4 regions of the Clostridium sp. AWRP genome follow, and region 2 is predicted to be linked to each of the others. Evidence: riboswitches for the same ligand, from Rfam matches in the RefSeq annotation. Region 2 holds a riboswitch; each other region holds the start of a gene.

Region 1 (4,027 bases), 2.1 Mb from region 2:
ATATTGCCTCTACTGGTGTTGATATAATATCTATAGGTTCTCTTACACATTCTGTAAAAGCAATGGATATAAGTTTAAGATTTATCTGATGGCTACCTACTGTAACACTCCCAAGCATACAGCGAAAGCAAATAAGATTCATTAATATAGAGTTCCAAATTCTAAAGTTATGAATAGTATATTAAGAGGAACAAATGAGGTGATGACATTGGCTATAGAAAACTTGAAAGAGTTAAAAAGTCAATTGGAACTGGATGCAACTAGATTAAGAGAAAGTATATGTATAAAAGACAGTCTTTGTATTAAAGATAAGATATGGGATACTGACGATATGTTTAAAGATATAAAACAGAGGGTTATACTTGAATATATTGAAAAACTGCTGGATAAAATTAAATCTTAGTAAATAACAGAGAAAACCATCAGCTAAACTAAGCTGATGGCTTTTTTTCATCTTCATTATACTCAAAGTTACATTCTTTAAGAGGTACTATTTTTGTCTTCTTAATAATCTTATATCCAATATACAAAGATATAAATATAGGAATACACATATAATTTGTTACAAAATCAAACCAGCTAAATGTTTTAGCTTGAAATACCCATATATTAGAACCGAATATAACAATTATACAAAGTATAATAGATATAATAGGTGCAAATGGATATAATTTAGCCCTATATTTTAAATCTTTCAAATTTTTGCCTTGTGCAGTGTATGCTTTTCTAAATCTATAATGGCAGATAGCTATACCTAACCATGCAAAGAAGGCTGTGATACCAGAAGCATTATATAGTATATAATATATTTTCCCATCTCCAATCAGAGAGGCGAAAAAAGCAAAACAAGCAATAACAGTTGTGGCGTATAAAGCAGTTGTAGGGACACCATGTTTGTTTACTTTTGATAAAAATTTAGGTGCTTTCCCTTCTTTGGATAGGGAATAAAGCATACGTGAAGCTACATAAAGACCTGAATTACCGCAGGAGAGAACAGATGTTAAAATTACTGCATTCATAATACTTGCCGCAATTGCCAGACCAGATCTTTTAAATACCATGGTAAAAGGACTGTATGAAATATTATCTGCACCACTTTTTAATAAGTTTGGATCGGTGAAAGGTACTAAAAACCCAATTACTATAATTGCCCCCATATAAAATAGTAAAATACGCCAGAAAACATTTTTTATAGCTTTAGGAACATTTTCTTCAGGATTTTCCGATTCACCTGCAGCAAGGCCAACTATTTCTGTTCCGGAGAAAGAAAATCCTGCAACCAAAAATACATTAATAATAGCAGATATTCCGCCAACAAAAGGTCCTTTCTTCCCAGAAGCATCTGATAGTACCCAATTACTTAATCCAGGTGATTTTCCACCTAAAATGCCAAATATCATGAGAACACCTACTATAAGGAATACTATAATTGTGACAACTTTAATACTTGCAAACCAATATTCACTTTCACCGTAAATTCTTGCTGAAAGAATATTTAAGATAAAAATTATTACTAAAAATAACATACTCCATAAAGTAGTATTGGTATTTGGAAGCCAGAATTTAACAATCATTGAACCTGCAACCAATTCAGCGGCAACGCATATTGCCCAGCAAAACCAGTAATTCCATCCAAGGGTAAAACCTAATGCAGGGTCAATGAATCTTGTAGCATAAGTTTCAAAAGATCCTGATATAGGTAAAAGTGTTGCCATCTCGCCGAGGGATGTCATCAAAAAGTAAACTAAAATTCCCATAATTACATAAGCTAAAACAGCACCGCCAGGTCCAGCTGTGCTGACAGCACTGCCGCTGGCAAAAAATAAACCGGTTCCAATTGATCCTCCTATGGCGATCATGTTCATATGTCTGGCTTTTAGAGTCCTTTTAAGTTGACCTTGTTCATTTGATTTTGAATTTGTGTCCATTTTAAACTTCCTCCTTTTGTTTAACAATAAAACATATAGTTATTTACCTATGGGACACGCATATTCACATGTTCTGCAATATTTTATAACATTAACGGGTTCTTTTGTGGAAACTTCAGGTATAGTCAAAGGTTTAATGCTAGCTACATCTTCTTCCATTTGTATATTACACAAGGTTCTATCGAAATTTCCAACTCTTCCAGGTAGTTCACTTCTACCTAATTCTGAAGGAAAATATATTTCCTTAGCAAATGCACCTTTTTTGCATTTTTCCCAGCACTTAATTTTGCAGCTTTTACATGGATCGTATGCAGAAGGTCCGGTTGATTGTAAATCTAAACTTAAACCAAGTGCTCTTAATCTTACATGAGGACCATATTCAGGTGTAACCAATAAGTTATTTCTACCTATGCATCCTAATCCAGCCACTACTGCTGAATCTTTTAAGAATATTCCGCCCTTTTCCACATGATAATTAAAAGAATAGGTTTCTATACCTTCATTTTCCAATGTACTTTTAACACTTTTGGTAATACTAATTAATTTTTTATTGCCTATAGTATTATGATCTTCAATCCAATAGTCCACAGCAGGATTGTCTACAGGATGATGATAAGCTAAAATAAGTACACTTTTTATTCCCTGGGGCCATAGAACCTCTGTTAGAAATTTATCTTTTTCTCCACGCATATAAGTTCCAACACCGTTGTATTTAGGCATTTTAGGTACTACAGTAAATGCAGGGGCTTTTTTTAGGTCCTCAACATTTGCAATTCCTGCTAGAGAAGCTCCAGTTTTTAGTCCAAGTTTTATAATTTCTTTTGATGTAAGTTTGTCCATAATTTGTACTAATGTATTTTAATATGTAAAAATACATTATTCACTTCCTCTCTTTAAGTAATGTATTTTAAATTCATGAATTTTTTACCGAAAAATAAAAAATCCTCTTTCTAAAAAGAAGAGGATAAATAGCATAGGTTATTATGAGAGTTTATTAAAAAAACATCTCTCCCTCATCTTTCAGAATTATTATGATCTGCTGGAATTAGCACCTTTACATGTTTACGCATGGGCAAAGCATGAGGTTGCTGAAACTTCATAGGGCCAGTCCCTAAGTTTCTCTTGATAAGGATTTATTTAATTTTTTGTAAAATTCTTATTAACTAATATGTATTATATATGTTATGTTTTTCAATGTCAATAAAAATCTAATTATGTTACAGGACATATGATTGAATTGTGATAATGTCTTAGTATACCGCATTTGATTATGTCCCAAATAAATAAGTTTATAGTATAATAAAACCTCATGACTAAGAAGTGAGGTGGACAAAATCAGAAAGGTAGTTTTAACAATGAATGAGAATGCAAAATATAACATAATCAAGAAATTAGTAGAGAGCAATGGTAACAAGCAAAGAGCTGCTGTACAGATTAACTGTACTGTTAGGCACATTAACAGAATGATTAAAGGGTATAAAGAGCAGGGAAAAGCCTTTTTTATACATGGAAATCGTGGTAAAAAACCTGTCCATGCTTTAGATAATTCTACAAAACAGACTATTGTTGACTTATATCGAACAAAATATGAAGGCACCAATTTAACTCATTTTTCAGAACTCTTAAAAGAATTTGAAGGAATCAAAGTTTCATCAAACACTATACGTTCCATCCTTTTGCAGGAATTCATCCTGTCTCCTAAGGCAAAACGTTCTTCTAAGAAGGCTCTATACACTAAACTTAAAGATATGCAAAAATCTACAAAGTCAAAAAAGCAGGCTAGTGTTATTCAAAGTTCTATTCTTGCTATCGAAGATGCTCATCCTAGGCGTCCGAGATGTGCCTACTTTGGAGAAATGCTTCAGATGGATGCTTCTCTTCATCCTTGGTTTGGTGGAGAAAAAAGTCAGCTTCATATAGCTGTAGATGATGCCACAGGTGCTATTGTAGGTGCTTATTTCGATGTTCAAGAAACGCTAAATGGATATTACCATGTACTTGAGCAAATATTGAAAACCTATGGTATTCCTTATATGTTTTACACCGATAGGCGTACAGTTTTTGAGTATAAACAAAAGAAATCCCCTTCTATCGAAGAG
Region 2 (4,027 bases):
TTTTATCATTTTCACCTAAATTAGGAATATCACTTCCCCATTTTGCTTTTTCACCTTCAGATTTACTGCTATATTTTTTTACGTATTCCTTCCCATCTTTATCTATGTTTGTTAAGACCTCAAAAGCTGAAATAGTATCTTTCACACCTTGGTCTCCTGTATTTATTATTGGCAAGTCAAGTCCTGCCTGAAGGGCAAGTGCAAGAAAAGTTCTATTTAATATGCATCTTCTAGGTAGCCCATAGGATATATTGCTTACTCCAAGAGTAGTCTTTACTCCGAATTGTTCCTTTAAAATTTTTATGGCCTTTATTGTCTCAAGAACTTCCCTTTGTTGGGCAGATGCAGTTAACGTAAGACAATCAACTATTATGTCCTTTCTCTTGATGCCATAGTTTTCGGCAGTTTTGATTATCTTCTCTGCAATCTTTACCCTACCCTCTGCAGTATCAGGTATCCCGTTTTCATCTATAGTTAAGGCTATAACACAGCCTCCATACTTCTTTACTATTGGAAATACTTCTTCCATGCACTTTTTTCTACCATTTACTGAATTTATTATAGGTTTACCGTTATAAACTCTAACTCCAGCCTCCAAGACTTTAGGATTTGGACTATCTATATCTATAGGCAATTGTACTACTTTTTGTATTGCCTTTACTGCTTCTTTCATAGCCTGAACTTCATTAATCTCAGGTAATCCTACATTAAGCCCAAGTATATGTGCTCCTTCTTCTTTTTGCTGTACTGCTTCTTTCTGTATAAAACCTACCTTTCCTTCCTTAAGCTCTTTCTTATAAATATCTCTACCTGTAGGATTAATTCTCTCTCCTATAAACTTTATTCTATTACCTAGGAACACAGTATCCCTGGCTGAACACACTGCGGTATAATTTTTTTCTTTTATGTCTAAAGGTACTATATTTTTCAAGCTTTTTACCATAGTTTTTATAAATTCAGGACTTGTTCCGCAGCATCCTCCAAAAAACCTAACTCCTTTTTTTGCCATAACCACTACATTTTCTGCAAATTCATCTGAAGTTATGTCATAAATCGTATTTTCGCCATCATACTTTGGGAGTCCTGCATTAGGCTGAACTATAATGGGTATAGAAGAATACTTTAAGATTTCATCTACAATATGTTGCAATTCTCCTGGTCCCAAGGAACAATTCACTCCAAGGGCATCCACCCCCAACGATTCAAGTACAAATACCATAGTCTTGGGATCTGTTCCCATTAGAGTTCTTCCATCCTGCTGGAAAGTCATTGTACAAAATATTGGAAGAGAACTATTTTCTTTTGCTGCAAGAATAGCTGCCTTTGCTTCGTACAAATCAGACATAGTTTCTATTAGAATTATATCTGCTCCCGCTTTTTCCCCTATAATAACCTGACTTTTAAATAATTCATATGCAGATTCAAAACTTAAACTCCCTGTAGGCTCCATAACCTGTCCTGTAGGTCCTATGTCAAGTGCTACTAATTTATCCTTTGCCTCTTCCTTTGCAATTTTTACTCCAGCTGTAATTACATCTTTTATTGTATAATCAGAAGAACTATACTTAAGTTCATTGGCACCAAAAGTATTTGTTATTATGATATCTGATCCTGCATTTAAATATTCCCTATGTACTTTTCTTATAATCTCTGAATTTGTTATATTTAATGTTTCTGGAAGTTCACCTACTTTAAGTCCTTCTCTTTGAAGCATGGTTCCCATAGCTCCATCAAAAAAAACAAATTTGTTGTTAAACTTATTTAATAAATCTTTAAATAACATTCGCTGCACTCCTTTTTCAAATACAAGTTTCATGTTCAAATTATTTAATTCATTACTTCTTGTATAAAATTTTAAACTTTAAACAAATTTTCTACAATACATCAAATTATTTAATATTTCATAATTGTATAAATATACATTAATATTATTCAAAATTAATATTTATTTGCTCACTAACTATTAATTTTTCATTTTTGACTATTAACTGAAAAAGTTGCCCTTCAATCAGAAAAGCAACTTTAAATTTGACAAAATCAACTTTCCTTATCTTTCAGAATTTATTTTATTCTGCAGGAATTAGCACCGATGCACTTTAGTGCCGGTTGTTGGGTTTCACTGGGCCAGTCCCTCCACCTCTCGTGATAAAAGTGCTTTAATATTAATACTTTAACTATCAATTGTCAATACTATTTATATCATTATTTTATTATAATTCGTAATATAAATGAATCTTACTTAGTGGGACAAGCAGACATATCAAATCTTTGATTTGATGATAGTCGCTTTCACAGAGTGCGTAGGTAGCTATTAGATAAAATTTCCCAAATATTTTTCTATTGACAAATCTTATCTATGTCTGGTATGATTTTCTCAATCGAATACGGAACTTCTTATCCAGAGCGGCAGAGGGACTGGCCCTATGATGCCCAGCAACCTGAATGATCATTTTCATTCAACGGTGCTAATTCCAGCAGGTGTTAACCTGAAAGATGAGAAGCATGAAGATAGAATCTTCTTGTAACTTATCTTACAAGAAGATTTTTTTATTCTGCCAGGTTATAGAAGTTTCGTCCAAAATATTAAAAAAGTATTAGGAGGAATAAACAATGAGTAAAGAAAGAAAATTAGGATTTGAAACATTACAAGTACATGCAGGTCAGGTGCCTGACCCAACTACAGGTGCAAGAGCAGTTCCAATCTATCAAACTACATCCTTTGTATTTAAAGATGCCGATGAAGCCGCAGACTTTTTCCAGCTAAAAAAACCGGGAAATGTTTATGCCAGAATAATGAACCCAACAGAAGATGTATTCGAACAAAGGGTAGCAGCACTTGAAGGCGGCAGTGCAGGTCTTGCTACATCTTCCGGACTTGCAGCAATACTTTATGCTGTATTAAATGTAGCAAGTGCAGGAGATAATATAGTTGCAGCTAGCACACTTTACGGTGGAACTTATGAATTGTTTTCCGTAACCTTAAAAAAGTTAGGAATTGATGTAACTTTTGTAGATCCTGATGATCCTGAAAATATCAGAAAGGCTATTACAGATAAAACTAAAGCAGTTTATGCAGAAACAATAGGTAACCCTAGAATAAATGTTTTGGATATAGCAGCTGTAGCAAACATAGCTCATAAAAACAAAATTCCTCTTATCATAGATAATACTTTTGGAACTCCATATCTGGTAAGACCCATAGAATATGGTGCAGATGTAGTTGTCCATTCTGCAACTAAGTTTATAGGTGGACACGGAACTACTTTAGGCGGAATTATAGTAGATGGTGGAAAATTTGACTGGGCAGCAAGCGGAAAATTTCCTGACTTTATAACACCTGATGAAAGCTATAATGGACTTGTATACGCAGATCTTGGACCTACAGCTTTTGCTACAAAAGCCAGAGTACAACTTTTAAGAAACACAGGGGCAACACTAAGTCCACAAAGTGCTTTTTATTTCTTACTTGGGCTTGAATCGCTTTCTCTTAGAGTAGAAAGACATGTAGAAAACACACGAAAAGTAGTTGAATTTTTAAGTAAACATCCAAAAGTTGCATGGGTAAACTATCCTGAACTTGATGGAAGTCCATACAAAGAATTAGCTAAGAAATACCTTCCAAAAGGAGCAGGTTCAATATTTACCTTTGGAATAAAGGGTGGATCTGAAGCAGGAAAGAAATTTATAAACAGCGTTAAATTGTTCTCCTTACTTGCAAATGTAGCAGATGCAAAATCATTAGTAATTCACCCTGCAAGTACAACTCATGCAGAGTTGAATGAAAAACAACAAAAAGCTGCCGGAGTTACTCCAGACCTTATAAGGCTTTCAATAGGTGTGGAAAATATTGATGATATTATATACGATTTGGATCAGGCTCTTGCAAAAGCTTAATTAATTAATTTAATTTTTCTCCCATATTTTATATTGTTTCAATTCATAAATAATAAGCTGACTACTAATTAATTAGTATGTCAGCCCTATATGTCTTTTTAAATAGTTGAAAGTTGAGAATATACAATTGATA
Region 3 (4,027 bases), 1.8 Mb from region 2:
GAATGTTTACACTTGGTTATGTATTTCAAAATTTATCTCAGCGGAAACCAGATTTGGACTGCGGTATATATAGCTATGCTAAAGAAGGTTTCGGAGAATATACAGGATTTAATTGTGCTTGGGGACACTGGGTTAGCTCGATGTTAGGCGATGTTTCATATTTGGTTATGCTTTTTTGTACAATAGGATATTTCTTTCCTGTATTTGGAAATGGAAACAATTTATCTGCGCTAATAGGTGAATCTATATTAATATGGGGTGTTAATGCACTTATATTAAAAGGTGTAAAAACAGCTGCATGGGTAAACGTTTTAACTACTATTGGAAAACTTATACCTATATTTGTATTTATAATAGTATCAATAATTATGTTTAAAGTTAATATATTCAACTTGGATTTTTGGGGAAATATGAGCACTAATCTTGGAAGCGTATTGACACAGGTAAAGGGTACAATGCTTATAACCTTGTGGGCATTTATTGGTATAGAAAGTGCAGTTGTATTTTCAAAGCAAGCAAAAGTAAGAAAGGATATCAGTAAAGCCACTATAGTAGGATTACTAGGAGTACTTATTATTTATGTTTTAGTATCATTATTGGCACTTGGTACAATGGAACAAGCTCAATTGGCTGGATTAAAGAGCCCTTCTATGGCATATGCACTAGAATATATGGTTGGTAAATCGGGTGCTGTAGTAGTAAATGTAGGTTTAATAATATCATTATTAGGTGCATTTCTTGGATGGACTTTGATATGTTCAGAATTGTCATATTCTGCAGGCAAAGGTAAAGCATTTCCAAAGTTTTTTACAGAAGAAAATGCAAATGGAGCACCTAAAAATGCGCTTTTGGTTACAAATATAGTAACTCAAGTTTTCTTAATATGGGCTTTCTTTTCTAAAAGTTCGTATCAGATACTATACGCTATTGCAAGTTCTGCCGTATTAGTACCATATTTTTTTAGTGCATTGTATGCTCTAAAATTAACTATTACTAAGGAGACATATATTGCAGGTGATAATACAAGAATTAGAGATATGGCTATATCGGGATTGTCAGTTATATATGCAGTTTGGCTTATATATGCAGCAGGCTTAAGTTATATGCTTCTTCTTACTATATTATTTTCAGGTGGAATTTTAGTTTTTTATAAAGCTAGAAAAGAGGGAAATACAACTGCTTTTACAAATATAGAAAAAGGTGTAGTAACAATTTTAGTAATTCTTGCAGTTATAAGTATATATATGATAGTTGCAGGGAAAATTGCGATAAAATAGCAATAATGTTGTTGACATCTTTAAATTTCGCTGTTATAATGTAAATCACAAGTTAACAAAATTTAATATTAACTTATCAAGAGAGGTGGAGGGACTGGCCCTATGAAGCCCGGCAACCAATACTATTTTTAATAGTATAGTGGTGCTAATTCCTGCAGCATAAGCTGGAAGATGAGAGGATCATTGAGATTTTTAGCTCGAGGTTGTTCCTCGAGCTTTATTTGGTTTTAAATTGAAAATATGATATGAAAATTTTATATTTCAGCTTAATGCTTAGAAATTGTCTATTATTTTATAATTGGAGGGAAGCAAAATGAAAAAATTAATTACAGTTATTTTATCACTAACATTGATCTTGGCATTAGCTGGATGTGGTGCTCAAAACAGTACAAGTTCTTCAAGCAGTAGTAAAGGTGACGACAAAAAAGTAATAAAAGTAGGAGCATCTCCACAGCCTCATGCTGAAATATTAGAAAAGGTAAAACCTATACTGAAGAAACAAGGGTACGATTTACAAATAGTTCAGTTTACAGATTATGTAACTCCTAATAAGGCTTTGGATTCAGGAGATATAGATGCAAACTTCTTTCAGCATATTCCATATTTAAATGAATTCAATAAAAAGAACAATACAAATTTAGATTATGTAGCAAAAGTACATCTTGAACCTATGGGAGTTTATTCTAATAAAATCAAGAGTTTAAAAGATTTGAAAAATGGTGCTGAAATTGCAATACCAAATGATCCTACAAATGGTGCAAGAGCATTAAAGTTATTGGCTCATGAAGGAATTATAAAAGTAAAGAGCGGAGATCTTATTTCAAAATTGGATATAACTGAAAATAAGAAAAACTTAAAATTCCAGGAACTTGATGCACCACAACTTCCAAGAACTTTAACAGAAGTAGATGCAGCAGTTATAAATACAAACTATGCACTTCAAGCAAAGTTAAATCCACTTAAAGATGCTATTGCCATAGAATCTAAGGATTCACCTTATGCCAATATAATTGCTGTTAAAAAAGAAAATAAAGACAAACCTTATATTAAGGCATTAGCAAAGGCTGTTAACGATCCATCAATTAAGAAGTTTATACAGGAAAAATATAATGGAAGCATAATTCCAGCATTTTAGAAAATAGAGTTGTAAGTAAAAAGTTTACATATACAGCGGAGTATGCTGCCAAATTTCACTACTATAAAAAAATTTTAAATGTGGCTTCAATTTTGGCAGCATATTCACCTTGTATAAGTTCAAATTTTACTTAAAAGTACTATATATAGTAATCTAACTTGAAATAAGCTTATACGTATAGATATTTTTACAATAAATAGGCGCATTTAAATATTTTCTACTAAGACTTGTCAAAATATTTAATCGTGCTTGTGGTTGTAAAAATGTCAGAAGTATAAGTTTATTTTTTAGTTATAAATAATACATATTTTAAATTTTTATATAATAATTAATATTTGATTAATAAATATGTCTTTATACCCAGTAATAGAAAACATTAATTCCATAATAAAATTATAAAATTGGTAGAAATAATTAAGAACAATATGAGTTAATATCATACAATATAATGTGAAGAACTTTTATGGAGAATTATATATGGAACAAAATAAGATAATTTGAAATAACTCCACAAATTACAATTTAGTTGTGGATAGTTTTAAACATAACCGTTATGGCTGGTATGCTTATTTGTATAAATATTTGTATCTTTGTTGTTATTTACATTGTTGCCCATATAAAGTACCTGCTTATTGGCATCCATTTTTTTATAAATATGGCTTGCATATGAATGATGGAATGATACAAGAACGCTATTACGAACCCTCAAATAATGATATGCACCTTGTTATAAATTCTAATAATATAAAAAAGTTATCTAAACACTTTCGCAAAACTACTGAGCATCTTATTAAACAAACCACTATATATTGGCAATAAAATATTAACACCGAAGAAGGTTGAAGATGAAATTGGATTGCCTGCTGATGATAGACAAAATAAGAATATTGTGAAATATTATTGTCACTTTTGTGTTAGTTAAATTTATACTTCTGTACCTTTAATCCACACTTCAGGATGATTCATTGTCCATTGTAATTCATCTAAAAGCATCTTTATATGATAACCATCTACTGCAGCATGATTAACTGTAATAGATAAAGGCATCATAATTATACCATTTGTTTCAGTAAATCCACCAGATTCAAAAATTGGTGCATAATAATTTTTTGCATTTTGCAATTGCATTGATAAACTATTAAAACTAAACCACGGAATACAAGATATGATATAGTTGTTAGAAGGTGGTGCTTCCTTTGATAACATAATACCATGACTCTTCCCATACTGTTTCATGTCTGAAATATAATTTTTATAAAACACCTCAAAATCCTCATCATATTCCGTCCAAAGAAATGTTATTGTTTTATCATCTTTGTGAAATATTGGATAAAAAGGAGTTCGACAATCCCAATATCCTAACATATCATCTTGAATTGCCATAAGAAATTCCTGGTGTTTTCCAATAGCTCTGGTTACCAAATAAAGATATGTAGGAAAGAATTTTAAGCCTTTACTTTTTAATGTATCTTTAAGGATTGTAACATCAACCTTTACGTTAATAGAATAAATAAGTGTTGATACCGTTTTTGTAAAATAATTATATGTGTGTGCTCTTGGCCATGTCTCCATGTCAATAGTATGAAAACTTGTATTCATATGATTATACCTCTAT
Region 4 (4,027 bases), 2.1 Mb from region 2:
ATTTATTCCTCCTAAAAAATATTATCAAACTTATGTAACTTAAATTTTCAAGCTGCTTCTTATCCATATTGTCACCTACATGCTTAAGTCTTGTTATTAACTATTTGTTATTAACATTATAATATTAACATGCATCTATGTCAATATCTTTTAATATAGATATCAAAAAATAAAAACAAAGGGCTAAATACTTTAACCCTTTGTTTTTATGCATTCAATTAAATTCTATTCTTATCCTTATTCCTCAATTTTTTCTTTACAAAACATAGCTCCAAAAATCATTACAACTGCAAAGACAATCAGATATGCAGCGACTTCCATTTTATGAGAAAAGCAAGCAGCAATTATCATAAAAACACATCCAGCTAAGGAAATAATAGGTGCTATAAATCTCTTAAATGGGTTTAAATCCTTTTCCTTTTTCATCATCATAATAAAAATAGGAATGTATAATGCATAGATAGTAACTATAGGTAATTCAGAAGAATCAAAAGAGAAAAATCCAAACCAAGGTTTTGTTAAGTTAGCACCATAAAAGTATAATAACCATATACCACAAAGAAGCAGTCCAAATACAGATGAATTAGTAGGCATATTTGTCACATTATCAACTTGCTTAAATACATCTGGTTTTGGTCCAATATTCCTTGCTGCTAAAGAATAAATACCTCGAGTACATCCCAGCATTAATCCATTTAAAGTTCCAAGGCAGGAAATGATAACAAATACAAACAGCAGTGAACCACCTACTGATGAAAAAACTGTTTGGAAAGCCAATTTAGCTCCTGCTTCACCGCCAGCCATCATAACCTTATTTGTTACTGCTCCAGCTAGTCCTACATAATAGAGTATGTAAATAATCATAATTACAAAAGTTCCTCCAACAAGCGCCAATGGAAGATTTTTCTTTGCATCTTTTAACTCTGCATTAATACTTGTAGCAATGATCCATCCTTCATAAGCAAAAGCTGTAGCAACAACAGCTGTAAACAGTGCATTAGAAGTATTAACTTCTTTTACTACCGTTGTAAAATTATATGCAATCATACCATTACCCACACCCACAACTGTTCCAATTACAGCCATTAAAGCTAGTGGAATAAGTTTTATAATGGTTGTACTAACTTGAAATTTACCTGCTAAAATTGGTGACAGTGAATTTAACGCAAAACTTGCTATCAAATATACGCCTGCAATAGTCATACACTCTCCACCTGTAATTGAGAATCCAAGTAATACACAAGTATATCTAGCCGAAATCCATGCTAATACTGACGTCAATGTTGGATAGTAAATGAGTGCCATAAACCACCCAACATAATATGCATACTTTTTTCCCAAAGTAGCTTCTGCATAATCTACTACACCGTTTACATACTGATACTTAGTTGCCATTACCGCAAAAGTATAGGCACAAGAAATCATAATAATACCACCTATAACCCAGGCCAGTATACCAAGTGTAAGATTTCCACCTGTTGCAGTTAAAACTTTTTCTGCTTTAAAAAATACACCACTACCTATAACAATTCCGATGACCATGGCTATAGCAGTAATAAGGCCATACCTTTTTTCTAACTTTGCTTCCATAATTAAATCCCCACCTCTTTGATTTATTAATATTATAATGAATATTGCTTTTATACATCATGCTGTCTAATCACTACAATCAGCATGAAATATTAATTTTTATTGTACCACAGAATTAAATATTTACCAACATTTCTTTTTCTTCATTGTTGTGAATTTTCAAATTATTTATTGATATTGAGACAACTTGTATTTGACAAAAGTTCAATTTTAGTATACTATATAATAAATTAAATAAAGTCAATTTAAATCTTATCAAGAGCGGTGGAGGGACTGGCCCTATGAAACCCGACAACCAACATTTTTCATTTGAATGTATGGTGTTAATTCCAGCAGATTATTTCTGAAAGATAAGGAAAATAGTTTCTATAATTAGTATTAAAAGTTGTTTTTCTTATGAAAGCAGCTTTTTTATTATACAAATTATTTAAATTAGCCTATTCCTTTGTATATCTATTCACTACTTAAATATTCAAAATAAGATTTTTATTTGATTAAGGCATTTGAAAAAATATCCTAGCATACTGACTAGTTATTTCTTTGAAAATGCCTAAGCTACCTATATATAAAGGAGGATTTTTTATGCCAATAAATATACCTAACGATCTTCCAGCCTCTAAAACGCTGAAGGCTGAAAACATATTTGTAATGAATGAAAGGCGTGCATTAAAACAAGATATAAGGCCTCTTAATATAGTCATATTGAATCTAATGCCGGTTAAAACCGTTACGGAAGTACAACTTTTAAGGTTGCTTAGTAACTCCCCTATTCAAATTGATATAACATTGATATATCCTAAATCCCACAGATCAAGAAATACTTCAGAACAATATCTTCTCAAGTATTATGAAACTTTTGATGAAATAAAAGATAGAAAATTTGATGGCATGATAATAACAGGAGCACCTGTTGAAAAACTGAAATTTGAAGATGTTGACTATTGGGATGAATTAACTGAAATAATGGACTGGAGTAAAAAAAATGTATATTCAACTTTACACATATGTTGGGGTTCTCAGGCTGGACTTTACCACCATTTTGGTATTCCAAAATATACTTTAGATAAAAAAATGTTTGGTATTTTTCCACATATAATAAATGAAGAAAATACACAGTTGCTTAGAGGATTTGACGATATATTTTACGCACCTCATTCAAGACATACCTGTGTAAAAAAAGGAGATATTGAAAAAGTACCTGAATTGGAAATACTTTCAGAATCAAAAGATGCCGGAGTCTATATACTTTCAACAAAAGGCGGACGTCAAATTTTTGTAACAGGTCATCCTGAATATGATACCTTAACATTAAAATCAGAATATGATAGAGACGTAGCAGCTAATTTGCCCATAGAGATTCCCAAAAATTATTTTCCTTATAATGATACAACCAAACAACCTAGAGCAACTTGGAAAAGTCATGCCAACCTTTTATTTATAAACTGGCTGAATTACTATGTATATCAAGAGACACCTTATAATTTGGATAGTCTTCAATAACATAGAAAAATGGAAATGACCTTTTAATAAAATAGTGTCATTTCCATTTTTTATAGATTTCTACAATTTCATAAATAGGTTCAAAATAACCAAAATCTATTTAATAAGTTTATTCATATCTTCAGCAACATTCATATTGTCCTGTAACATAATTAGATTTTTATGTCAACTAATTTTGAAAATGTCCCAAAAAGTTTTAATTATTAGCACCAGCAATAGCTGGTGCTTTGTTACGCTTATAACATTATTTTTAGGTATAGCAAACACATCCATCAACTTAAAGTTTTTTAAGTAAAAGGGCTTTTTAGTTCTTTAAGCTATGTTTTCTTTTTGTCTATGAGCCTGCTTATTGCAATAATGTTCAAATGAAGCCTGCTTCCATGGGTGACTCATCGGCGGTATATAGTGTTTCTTTGGAGTTTTTGAGGTCTTCGCAAGATCAAAATTTTTTGATGAAGGAACATGATCCGGAAGCAATTCAAGTGCATAAACTTTTTCGTTTGCACAAAAATATAGATCATTGTTAAATGCCTTTATTACTATACCGCAGGTACCTTTATGGTAATATACTGGGTGACCATTAGCATCTACTGGAAGATAATATCCTTTATTGTATTTTACACAACTCCCATTGTCTACTTTCCTACTAGCAAGTACACCAAGAATTAAATTGATTTTCTCAATATCAGGTTGCGTTTCGAATACAGATTTGATATTATCAACAGGTAAAGCAAATCGAGCATTGAATTTTTTTATGTAGGAGTTTAAAAATTCATTTGCCTGCTCAATCGTGCTTATACCAGCTAAACGCAATTCGATAGGAAGTCGTGATTGCAGTGTTTGAAACATTCGTTCCACACGCCCCTTGGCTTGTGGAATGCTGCTGGTTTTAATCTCAATTCCTAACTGCTTGCAGGCATAACCGAATTGGGTAAAA

What was found. A riboswitch is a leader RNA that binds a small molecule or an ion and turns the genes downstream of it on or off. The one in region 2 is predicted to bind S-adenosylmethionine.
Region 1: linked by a shared signal. The riboswitch ahead of DMR38_RS12480 (hypothetical protein) and the one ahead of DMR38_RS03160 (O-acetylhomoserine aminocarboxypropyltransferase/cysteine synthase family protein) in region 2 are both predicted to bind S-adenosylmethionine.
Region 3: linked by a shared signal. The riboswitch ahead of DMR38_RS16055 (MetQ/NlpA family ABC transporter substrate-binding protein) and the one ahead of DMR38_RS03160 (O-acetylhomoserine aminocarboxypropyltransferase/cysteine synthase family protein) in region 2 are both predicted to bind S-adenosylmethionine.
Region 4: linked by a shared signal. The riboswitch ahead of metA (homoserine O-succinyltransferase) and the one ahead of DMR38_RS03160 (O-acetylhomoserine aminocarboxypropyltransferase/cysteine synthase family protein) in region 2 are both predicted to bind S-adenosylmethionine.

Annotation. Positions count from the first base shown of each region.
Region 1 is NZ_CP029758.2:2,749,449-2,753,475, reverse strand. Features, by position in the region: gene nadC (carboxylating nicotinate-nucleotide diphosphorylase) at 1-89, shown strand, start outside; gene DMR38_RS12490 (hypothetical protein) at 170-403, shown strand; gene DMR38_RS12485 (amino acid permease) at 432-1,928, opposite strand; gene DMR38_RS12480 (hypothetical protein) at 1,968-2,768, opposite strand; SAM riboswitch class I at 2,939-3,060, opposite strand; gene DMR38_RS12475 (ISNCY family transposase) at 3,284-4,027, shown strand, end outside.
Region 2 is NZ_CP029758.2:695,234-699,260, reverse strand. Features, by position in the region: gene DMR38_RS03165 (homocysteine S-methyltransferase family protein) at 1-1,783, opposite strand, end outside; SAM riboswitch class I at 2,045-2,152, opposite strand; SAM riboswitch class I at 2,392-2,500, shown strand; gene DMR38_RS03160 (O-acetylhomoserine aminocarboxypropyltransferase/cysteine synthase family protein) at 2,611-3,894, shown strand.
Region 3 is NZ_CP029758.2:3,477,520-3,481,546, reverse strand. Features, by position in the region: gene DMR38_RS16060 (basic amino acid/polyamine antiporter) at 1-1,277, shown strand, start outside; SAM riboswitch class I at 1,348-1,455, shown strand; gene DMR38_RS16055 (MetQ/NlpA family ABC transporter substrate-binding protein) at 1,591-2,412, shown strand; gene DMR38_RS16050 (CatA-like O-acetyltransferase) at 3,337-4,011, opposite strand.
Region 4 is NZ_CP029758.2:2,745,417-2,749,443, forward strand. Features, by position in the region: gene DMR38_RS12465 (APC family permease) at 238-1,590, opposite strand; SAM riboswitch class I at 1,840-1,947, shown strand; gene metA (homoserine O-succinyltransferase) at 2,173-3,090, shown strand; gene DMR38_RS12475 (ISNCY family transposase) at 3,403-4,027, opposite strand, start outside.